DNA from 2 places in the Cytobacillus sp. QJM3NY_8 genome. Region 2 is predicted to be linked to the other one. Evidence: a T-box and tRNA genes for the amino acid it is inferred to sense, from the RefSeq annotation. Region 2 holds a T-box; the other holds one or more tRNA genes.
What was found. A T-box is a leader RNA that pairs with one kind of tRNA and senses whether it is charged. The one in region 2 lies ahead of AC0VZ9_RS21670 (valine--tRNA ligase), so its partner is inferred to be a tRNA-Val.

Region 1 (4,409 bases), 270 kb from region 2:
AAGCACCGGATGGAAAGATTATGGCCACCGGGGATATGTTTAGAGGCCCCTATACGGGAATATCTTCTGAAATCGATTTGAATAATCCAGGCAATAAATTAAGCAAGGCAGAAGAGAGGTTTGATTAAAAAACAGAGAAGCAACTAACCGAGGGCAGGCTGGAACAGAAAAGACAACAAAAAAGCTGCCAACAAATTGTTGACAGCTTTTTTGTATGACCCCTACGGGATTCGAACCCGTGTTACCGCCGTGAAAGGGCGGTGTCTTAACCGCTTGACCAAGGGGCCAATATGGCGGAGAAGGAGGGATTTGAACCCTCGCGCCGGTTACCCGACCTACACCCTTAGCAGGGGCGCCTCTTCAGCCACTTGAGTACTTCCCCATATATGGCTCCGCAGGTAGGATTCGAACCTACGACCGTTCGGTTAACAGCCGAATGCTCTACCACTGAGCTACTGCGGAACAATAATATAAAATGGTGGGCCTAAATGGACTCGAACCATCGACCTCACGCTTATCAGGCGTGCGCTCTAACCAGCTGAGCTATAGGCCCATTTTGGAGCGGGTGAAGGGAATCGAACCCTCATCATCAGCTTGGAAGGCTGAGGTTTTACCACTAAACTACACCCGCATAAGGTTCTAAAATGGTGGCTCAGGACGGAATCGAACCGCCGACACAAGGATTTTCAGTCCTTTGCTCTACCGACTGAGCTACTGAGCCACATATTATTTATTTTTTGTAAAAATGGCGGTCCGGACGGGACTCGAACCCGCGACCTCCTGCGTGACAGGCAGGCATTCTAACCAACTGAACTACCGGACCAGATTGCGGGGGCAGGATTTGAACCTGCGACCTTCGGGTTATGAGCCCGACGAGCTACCGGACTGCTCCACCCCGCGATAATATTATTAAATATATGGAGGAGGAAAGGGGATTCGAACCCCTGCGCGGTTTGACCCGCCTGTCGGTTTTCAAGACCGATCCCTTCAGCCGGACTTGGGTATTCCTCCGTATAAATGAAAATGGTGGACCTTGTAGGACTCGAACCTACGACCGGACGGTTATGAGCCGTCTGCTCTAACCAGCTGAGCTAAAGGTCCAGCATCGATGAATTAAATGGTAGCGGCGGAGGGGATCGAACCCCCGACCTCACGGGTATGAACCGTACGCTCTAGCCAGCTGAGCTACACCGCCGAAGTGTTAAAATATTTATGGTGGAGCCTAGCGGGATCGAACCGCTGACCTCCTGCGTGCAAAGCAGGCGCTCTCCCAGCTGAGCTAAGGCCCCAATAATAAATGGTCGGGAAGACAGGATTCGAACCTGCGACCCCTTGGTCCCAAACCAAGTGCTCTACCAAGCTGAGCTACTCCCCGTATATAATGGCGCGCCCGAGAGGAGTCGAACCCCTAACCTTTTGATCCGTAGTCAAACGCTCTATCCAATTGAGCTACGGGCGCAATGTTAAATTCTACTGGTGCCGAGGACCGGAATCGAACCGGTACGGTAGTCACCTACCGCAGGATTTTAAGTCCTGTGCGTCTGCCAGTTCCGCCACCCCGGCAATAAATGGAGCGGAAGACGGGATTCGAACCCGCGACCCCCACCTTGGCAAGGTGATGTTCTACCACTGAACTACTTCCGCATAAAGAATGGTGCGGGTGAAGGGAGTCGAACCCCCACGCCTTGCGGCGCCAGATCCTAAGTCTGGTGCGTCTGCCAATTCCGCCACACCCGCAATATGAAATTAAAATGGTGAGCCATGAAGGACTCGAACCTTCGACCCTCTGATTAAAAGTCAGATGCTCTACCGACTGAGCTAATGGCTCATAATTTTATGAGACTACCTAAAGCCTGTTATGTGCAGTCAGATGTTCCAAAGCTAAACGCTTTGTCACAGATTGCTATTCGGATGTAGAAATTCACTGATGCTGCAATCTGCTCTACCGACTGAGCTAATGGCTCGTTGAAATGGTGCCGGCGAGAGGACTTGAACCCCCAACCTACTGATTACAAGTCAGTTGCTCTACCAATTGAGCTACACCGGCAGCTTGTACATTTAAATTAATGGTGGAGGATGACGGGATCGAACCGCCGACCCTCTGCTTGTAAGGCAGATGCTCTCCCAGCTGAGCTAATCCTCCATTATTAACGCCCGGCAACGTCCTACTCTCACAAGGGGACAGCCCCTAACTACCATCGGCGCTGAGAAGCTTAACTTCCGTGTTCGGTATGGGAACGGGTGTGACTTTCTCGCTATCGCCACCAGACTATTTTCCAAAGACAAGTTTTATTATACCGTCTTTTTAGGATTTTTCAAGAGAAAATTTCATATTTTTCATTCTCTCAAAACTAGATAATGCATGAAGAAGCATTTGCCGAGTATTCACCAATGACTTGTCTAGCTTCGGCTCCTAACTTCTCGGCCGTTTCGATCCGTCCCTCCAAATCCCAAAAACAGGATTTGAATGGCCGGCTCTCCAACGTCTCTCGAAGTTGAACAGTCGCCTCCACTTTTCGTTTTGGTTAAGTCCTCGATCGATTAGTATCAGTCAGCTCCACATGTCGCCACGCTTCCACCTCTGACCTATCAACCTGATCATCTTTCAGGGATCTTACTAGCTTGACGCTATGGGAAATCTCATCTCGAGGGGGGCTTCATGCTTAGATGCTTTCAGCACTTATCCCTTCCGCACATAGCTACCCAGCGATGCCTTTGGCAAGACAACTGGTACACCAGCGGTGCGTCCATCCCGGTCCTCTCGTACTAAGGACAGCTCCTCTCAAATTTCCTGCGCCCACGACGGATAGGGACCGAACTGTCTCACGACGTTCTGAACCCAGCTCGCGTACCGCTTTAATGGGCGAACAGCCCAACCCTTGGGACCGACTACAGCCCCAGGATGCGATGAGCCGACATCGAGGTGCCAAACCTCCCCGTCGATGTGGACTCTTGGGGGAGATAAGCCTGTTATCCCCGGGGTAGCTTTTATCCGTTGAGCGATGGCCCTTCCATGCGGAACCACCGGATCACTAAGCCCGACTTTCGTCCCTGCTCGACTTGTAGGTCTCGCAGTCAAGCTCCCTTGTGCCTTTACACTCTGCGAATGATTTCCAACCATTCTGAGGGAACCTTTGGGCGCCTCCGTTACTTTTTAGGAGGCGACCGCCCCAGTCAAACTGCCCACCTGACACTGTCTCCCGCCCCGATAAGGGGCGCGGGTTAGAATTTCAATACAGCCAGGGTAGTATCCCACCGACGCCTCCACCGAAGCTGGCGCTCCGGCTTCTCAGGCTCCTACCTATCCTGTACAAGCTGTACCAAAATTCAATATCAGGCTACAGTAAAGCTCCACGGGGTCTTTCCGTCCTGTCGCGGGTAACCTGCATCTTCACAGGTACTATAATTTCACCGAGTCTCTCGTTGAGACAGTGCCCAGATCGTTACGCCTTTCGTGCGGGTCGGAACTTACCCGACAAGGAATTTCGCTACCTTAGGACCGTTATAGTTACGGCCGCCGTTTACTGGGGCTTCGATTCAAAGCTTCGCTTGCGCTAACCTCTCCTCTTAACCTTCCAGCACCGGGCAGGCGTCAGCCCCTATACTTCGCCTTGCGGCTTCGCAGAGACCTGTGTTTTTGCTAAACAGTCGCCTGGGCCTATTCACTGCGGCTCATCAGGGCTATTCACCCTAATGAGCACCCCTTCTCCCGAAGTTACGGGGTCATTTTGCCGAGTTCCTTAACGAGAGTTCTCTCGCTCACCTTAGGATTCTCTCCTCGCCTACCTGTGTCGGTTTGCGGTACGGGCACCTTTTCCCTCGCTAGAGGCTTTTCTTGGCAGTGTGGAATCAGGAACTTCGGTACTAAATTTCCCTCGCCGTCACAGCTCAGCCTATGTGGTAACGGGATTTGCCTCGTTACCGGCCTAACTGCTTGGACACGCTAATCCAGCAGCGTGCTTACCCTATCCTCCTGCGTCCCCCCATTGCTCAAACGGTAAAGAGGTGGTACAGGAATATCAACCTGTTGTCCATCGCCTACGCTTTTCAGCCTCGGCTTAGGTCCCGACTAACCCTGAGCGGACGAGCCTTCCTCAGGAAACCTTAGGCATTCGGTGGATGGGATTCTCACCCATCTTTCGCTACTCATACCGGCATTCTCACTTCTAAGCGCTCCACGGGTCCTTGCGATCCCGCTTCAACGCCCTTAGAACGCTCTCCTACCACTGACATCGTAAGATGTCAATCCACAGCTTCGGTGATACGTTTAGCCCCGGTACATTTTCGGCGCGGAGTCACTCGACCAGTGAGCTATTACGCACTCTTTAAATGGTGGCTGCTTCTAAGCCAACATCCTGGTTGTCTAAGCAACTCCACATCCTTTTCCACTTAACGTATACTTTGGGACC
Region 2 (4,409 bases):
CGCAGCGATGAAGAAGCATCCGAGGAAGATCAAGAGGGTTTGGCAGTCACCAAATTCGTTCAGACAGTTGAAGAAAGAGGAGAAGGAGTTTGTGAATTCAAACACTATTTTCCTGTCGATATAACCATTCCGAATAATAGAATCCAAAGCATCTACGATATTGATGTTGCGGTAGAGTCCTTCGATTATGTTCTGCCGGAAAGAAGCTGTATGAAATTGACAGCTAATTTAACCATTACCGGATTATATGGTGATCAGCAGCATATTCCTGTTCAAGAATGGGAGGAAGAAGCGGAAGCTGAAACTGAAACGGAAGAATTAGAGGTTCAGTACAGATCTTCTGAGGTGGCAGAGGAGACAGAGGAAGAAGAAATTATACAGCAGGAATGGCCGTCATATCAGCAAGAAGAACAGGACCTAGAGGAAGAGGAAGAAAGAGAGGAAGAAAGAGAGGAAGAAAGAGAGGAACAGGTATACTCGAGCGCCGAGGAAGATATACGGGAAGAGGACCCGCAGGAAGAGCAGTCAGAAACCGATGAGGTTTTTATTCCATTTGAGGCAGAAGCAAGAAAGCAGCCTGAAGTGGAAGAGCAGGCCGTCATTAGACCTTCAGTGCCGACGGCGCTCGAATTAAAACAAGAGCAGCCAGAAGAAGAAGAACAGACTCCGAAAACTGCACCGGAAATATCTTTTTCTTCTCAGCGCAATGAGGAGGAAGCACCGCCAACCGCACAGGAAATCTATCAAATGACGGAAGCATCCGAATCAGATAGTCCTTCCTTTGAAAAGAAGCCTGTTCAAGCGGCTGCACAGGAAACCCATGAGGAAACAGAGGAATCCTCCTCCTCTTCAGAACAGGAGGCTAAGAAGAAGAAACTCTCCAAGAAGAAAAGCATGTCGTTAACAGAGTTCTTTGCCCGGAAGGAAGAGACAGAGGAACATGTTAAGCTAAAGGTTTGCATTGTGCAGAACGGCGACACAATTGATGCCATTGCTGAAAGGTATGATATACCAGCCCAGCAGCTATTACGGGTGAATCACCTTGAAATCAATCAGGATATTTATGAAGGGCAAGTGCTGTACATTCCTGTTGCGGTAGCCCATTAAATGGTTAAAAGGCTGAGCAGGTATTAATAACCCGCTCAGCTATTTTCGTTTAACCAATATATTTTAGAATAACATCATTTTTTCTCATTCTGGAAAGTGAGTGGTTAAGGTGGAAGAAAAAAATCGGCTGCGGAAAGTCTCCCCTATTTTAAATCATTATTCAATAGAGCCGCATTTTGTAGAGGAGTTTGGGAGAGTTCAGAAGGTATACAGCAGCAAAGGTGTATTTGCCTTGAAGAAAATAAAGCCTCAGCATGGAGCAGATTTTATAAGGCATGTACAAACCCTCTTTCAAAAAGGCTATAACAGAATTGTCCCTATTTACCCGACGGTGGATGGAAGATATGGGGTGCTCCATCAGAATGAATTATATTATTTAATGCCATGGATGCCTAATGAAGAAAAAGAGGATAGATTTGAGAGGCATCAGCAGATGCTGAGGGAATTGGCAAGACTGCATACATTGTCCTCGAGGGAAGTTCCTATAAACAAGGAAGACAGAACCGAACATTATGAAAAAACTTTGCAGGAATGGGAGAAAGAAAAGGAGTTCTTGGAGGGATTTATCGAAGCCTGTGAAAGAAAAGAGTATATGTCTCCTTTTGAGCTAATGTTTTCCCTATATTATCACGACGTCAGCCAGGGACTAAAATTCTCCACAAACAAATTTAAAGATTGGTATGAAAAAACAAAAGAAAGCGACAAAGCACGAACGGTAATCGTCCATGGGAAAGTTTCAACCGAGCATTTTCTTTACGATGATAGGGGATATGGGTACTTCACGAATTTCGAAAATGCAAGACAGGGGTCGCCGCTCCATGATATATTGCCGTTTTTATCAAGGACACTGAAAACTTATCCAAAAAGATCAGAAGAATGTGTAGAGTGGATTTACACCTATATGAAATACTTTCCATTCAGAGACGATGAGATGCTGCTGTTTCAAAGCTACTTTGCTCATCCGGGTCCTATTATCAGGGCGGCCGAACAATATTATAAAGGGGAGAGTAAAAGGGGAGAAAGAAAGGCTGTCCAGCATTTGCAAAGGCAGTATTGGCTCTTGAAAAATATTGAATATGCTGTAATGAGAATCGATGAGATCGAGAGGCAAAAACAAGAAGCAAAAGCAGCTGCCGAAGCTCAAGCACAAGAAGGAGCCCAAAGCTAAAAGATGCGGGCTCCTAAACCAATTGAAGATGGAAAGCAATAGCAATCAGAATGAACAGCGATAGCAGCAGTACATCAAAGGTGGTAGGCAGCAAAATTGTTCTTATGCCTTGAAAAACACAGAACGGGATTATGAACTGTGCACACACATTCCTGAAAGTTCTTAACCAGGGAGGCAGTGTGTAAGGATTATATTTTCTTCTCATTGTCGCATGCCCCTTTCCCGAATGTTCATATGTATATTCTATGATTCATTTTTCGGTAAAGTGCCTATTTTCGTTTCTTTCCTGTATAACAGTATTTTAAAACTCCCCTAAAGAAGTCTTTTTCGGGCAAAATCATCATCACTTCGGTGGAAATAATGAATAATATATAAAAAACTCGGGTATCCTTATTGACTATAACAGTCTTTTTTCGGTAGTATATTTTATATATATAATTGTATATCGATGCTAAGACAGGGAAGAGTACAATGGCGATTTGCCTTTTAGAGAGGAAAACCAGCAGCTGAAAGGTTATCCAGGCAAAACTGTTGGAAGGTCGCCCTAGAGCATCTTTTGCGAAAGGCTTCAGCCAAGTAGTAAAAGACGGGAAATCCGTTATCTGTTTAAGTGTCAATCTCTATAAGAATGTCTTTCCCTGATTTTCTTTAGTGATTGAAAAAAAGGTGGTACCGCGAAGCAAACTCCATTCGTCCTTTTATGGCGAATGGAGTTTTTTATTTTTTTGGATTGCTTTCAGAAAGGAAGAATGACACATGGATAATAATGAATTATCAATGCCGACGAAATATGATCCGCAGGCGATTGAAAAAGGACGGTATGACTGGTGGCTGGAAGGTAAATTCTTTGAAGCAAAAGACGATGAAACAAAGCAGCCATATACAATTGTGATTCCGCCTCCGAATGTAACAGGAAAGCTTCATCTCGGTCATGCATGGGATACAACTCTTCAGGATATCCTTACTCGAATGAAGCGAATGCAGGGATACGATGTTCTATGGCTTCCAGGAATGGACCATGCGGGCATCGCCACTCAGGCAAAGGTTGAAGAAAAGCTTCGCAATGACGGCAAAAGCCGCTATGATTTAGGCCGTGAAAAATTTGTAGAAGAAACATGGAAGTGGAAAGAGGAGTATGCCAGCCATATCCGCCAGCAATGGTCAAAGCTTGGATTGGGCCTTGATTACAGCCGCGAACGTTTTACACTGGATGAAGGCCTTTCAAAAGCTGTAAGAGAAGTTTTCGTTTCACTTTATAATAAAGGATTGATTTATCGCGGCGAGTATATTATTAACTGGGATCCGTCTACAAAAACGGCTCTTTCTGATATCGAAGTTATTTATAAGGATGTTCAGGGTGCCTTCTACCATATGAGATATCCTTTAACGGATGGTTCAGGACATATCGAAATTGCCACTACACGCCCTGAAACGATGCTTGGCGATACAGCTGTAGCAGTACATCCGGAAGATGACCGCTATAAGCATTTAATCGGCAAAACGGTTAAGCTGCCGATCACAGGACGCGAAATTCCGATTGTTGCAGATGATTATGTAGAAATGGATTTCGGATCCGGCGCAGTAAAAATTACGCCGGCTCATGACCCAAATGATTTTGAAATAGGAAACCGCCACAATCTTGAAAGAATTCTTGTAATGAATGAAGACGGCACAATGAACAGCCGAGCCGGTAAATACCAAGGTATGGACCGCTTTGAATGCCGCAAGCAAATCGTGAAGGATCTTCAGGACGGAGGAGTACTTTTCAAAATTGAAGAGCATATGCATTCTGTGGGCCATTCAGAGCGCAGCGGCGCAGTTGTTGAACCTTACCTTTCAACACAATGGTTTGTAAAGATGCAGCCTCTTGCTGATGAAGCCATCGCTCTTCAAACTAAAGAGGAAAAAGTAAACTTTGTTCCAGAGCGATTTGAAAAAACGTATTTGCGCTGGATGGAAAATATTCGTGACTGGTGTATTTCACGCCAGCTTTGGTGGGGGCATCGGATCCCGGCCTGGTACCACAAAGATACAGGTGAGGTTTTCGTAGGGCACGAAGCACCAGAAGATATTGAAAACTGGGAACAGGACAAAGATGTTTTGGATACCTGGTTCAGTTCAGCTCTATGGCCAT

Region 1: it has a tRNA-Val gene. The T-box ahead of AC0VZ9_RS21670 (valine--tRNA ligase) is inferred to sense a tRNA for this amino acid. The anticodon was not compared.

What each region holds. Positions count from the first base shown of each region.
Region 1 covers NZ_CM149681.1:4,472,680-4,477,088, forward strand. The annotation lists gene AC0VZ9_RS22860 (hypothetical protein) at 1-128, shown strand, start outside; tRNA gene AC0VZ9_RS22865 (tRNA-Glu) at 216-287, opposite strand; tRNA gene AC0VZ9_RS22870 (tRNA-Ser) at 292-382, opposite strand; tRNA gene AC0VZ9_RS22875 (tRNA-Asn) at 388-462, opposite strand; tRNA gene AC0VZ9_RS22880 (tRNA-Ile) at 477-553, opposite strand; tRNA gene AC0VZ9_RS22885 (tRNA-Gly) at 558-631, opposite strand; tRNA gene AC0VZ9_RS22890 (tRNA-Phe) at 646-721, opposite strand; tRNA gene AC0VZ9_RS22895 (tRNA-Asp) at 747-823, opposite strand; tRNA gene AC0VZ9_RS22900 (tRNA-Met) at 827-900, opposite strand; tRNA gene AC0VZ9_RS22905 (tRNA-Ser) at 919-1,011, opposite strand; tRNA gene AC0VZ9_RS22910 (tRNA-Ile) at 1,025-1,101, opposite strand; tRNA gene AC0VZ9_RS22915 (tRNA-Met) at 1,119-1,195, opposite strand; tRNA gene AC0VZ9_RS22920 (tRNA-Ala) at 1,214-1,289, opposite strand; tRNA gene AC0VZ9_RS22925 (tRNA-Pro) at 1,299-1,375, opposite strand; tRNA gene AC0VZ9_RS22930 (tRNA-Arg) at 1,383-1,459, opposite strand; tRNA gene AC0VZ9_RS22935 (tRNA-Leu) at 1,475-1,563, opposite strand; tRNA gene AC0VZ9_RS22940 (tRNA-Gly) at 1,570-1,644, opposite strand; tRNA gene AC0VZ9_RS22945 (tRNA-Leu) at 1,653-1,737, opposite strand; tRNA gene AC0VZ9_RS22950 (tRNA-Lys) at 1,753-1,828, opposite strand; tRNA gene AC0VZ9_RS22955 (tRNA-Thr) at 1,972-2,047, opposite strand; tRNA gene AC0VZ9_RS22960 (tRNA-Val) at 2,068-2,143, opposite strand; rRNA gene rrf (5S ribosomal RNA) at 2,153-2,269, opposite strand; rRNA gene AC0VZ9_RS22970 (23S ribosomal RNA) at 2,522-4,409, opposite strand, start outside.
Region 2 covers NZ_CM149681.1:4,206,791-4,211,199, reverse strand. The annotation lists gene spoVID (stage VI sporulation protein D) at 1-1,107, shown strand, start outside; gene ysxE (spore coat protein YsxE) at 1,217-2,275, shown strand; gene AC0VZ9_RS21675 (hypothetical protein) at 2,289-2,480, opposite strand; T-box leader at 2,720-2,976, shown strand; gene AC0VZ9_RS21670 (valine--tRNA ligase) at 3,032-4,409, shown strand, end outside.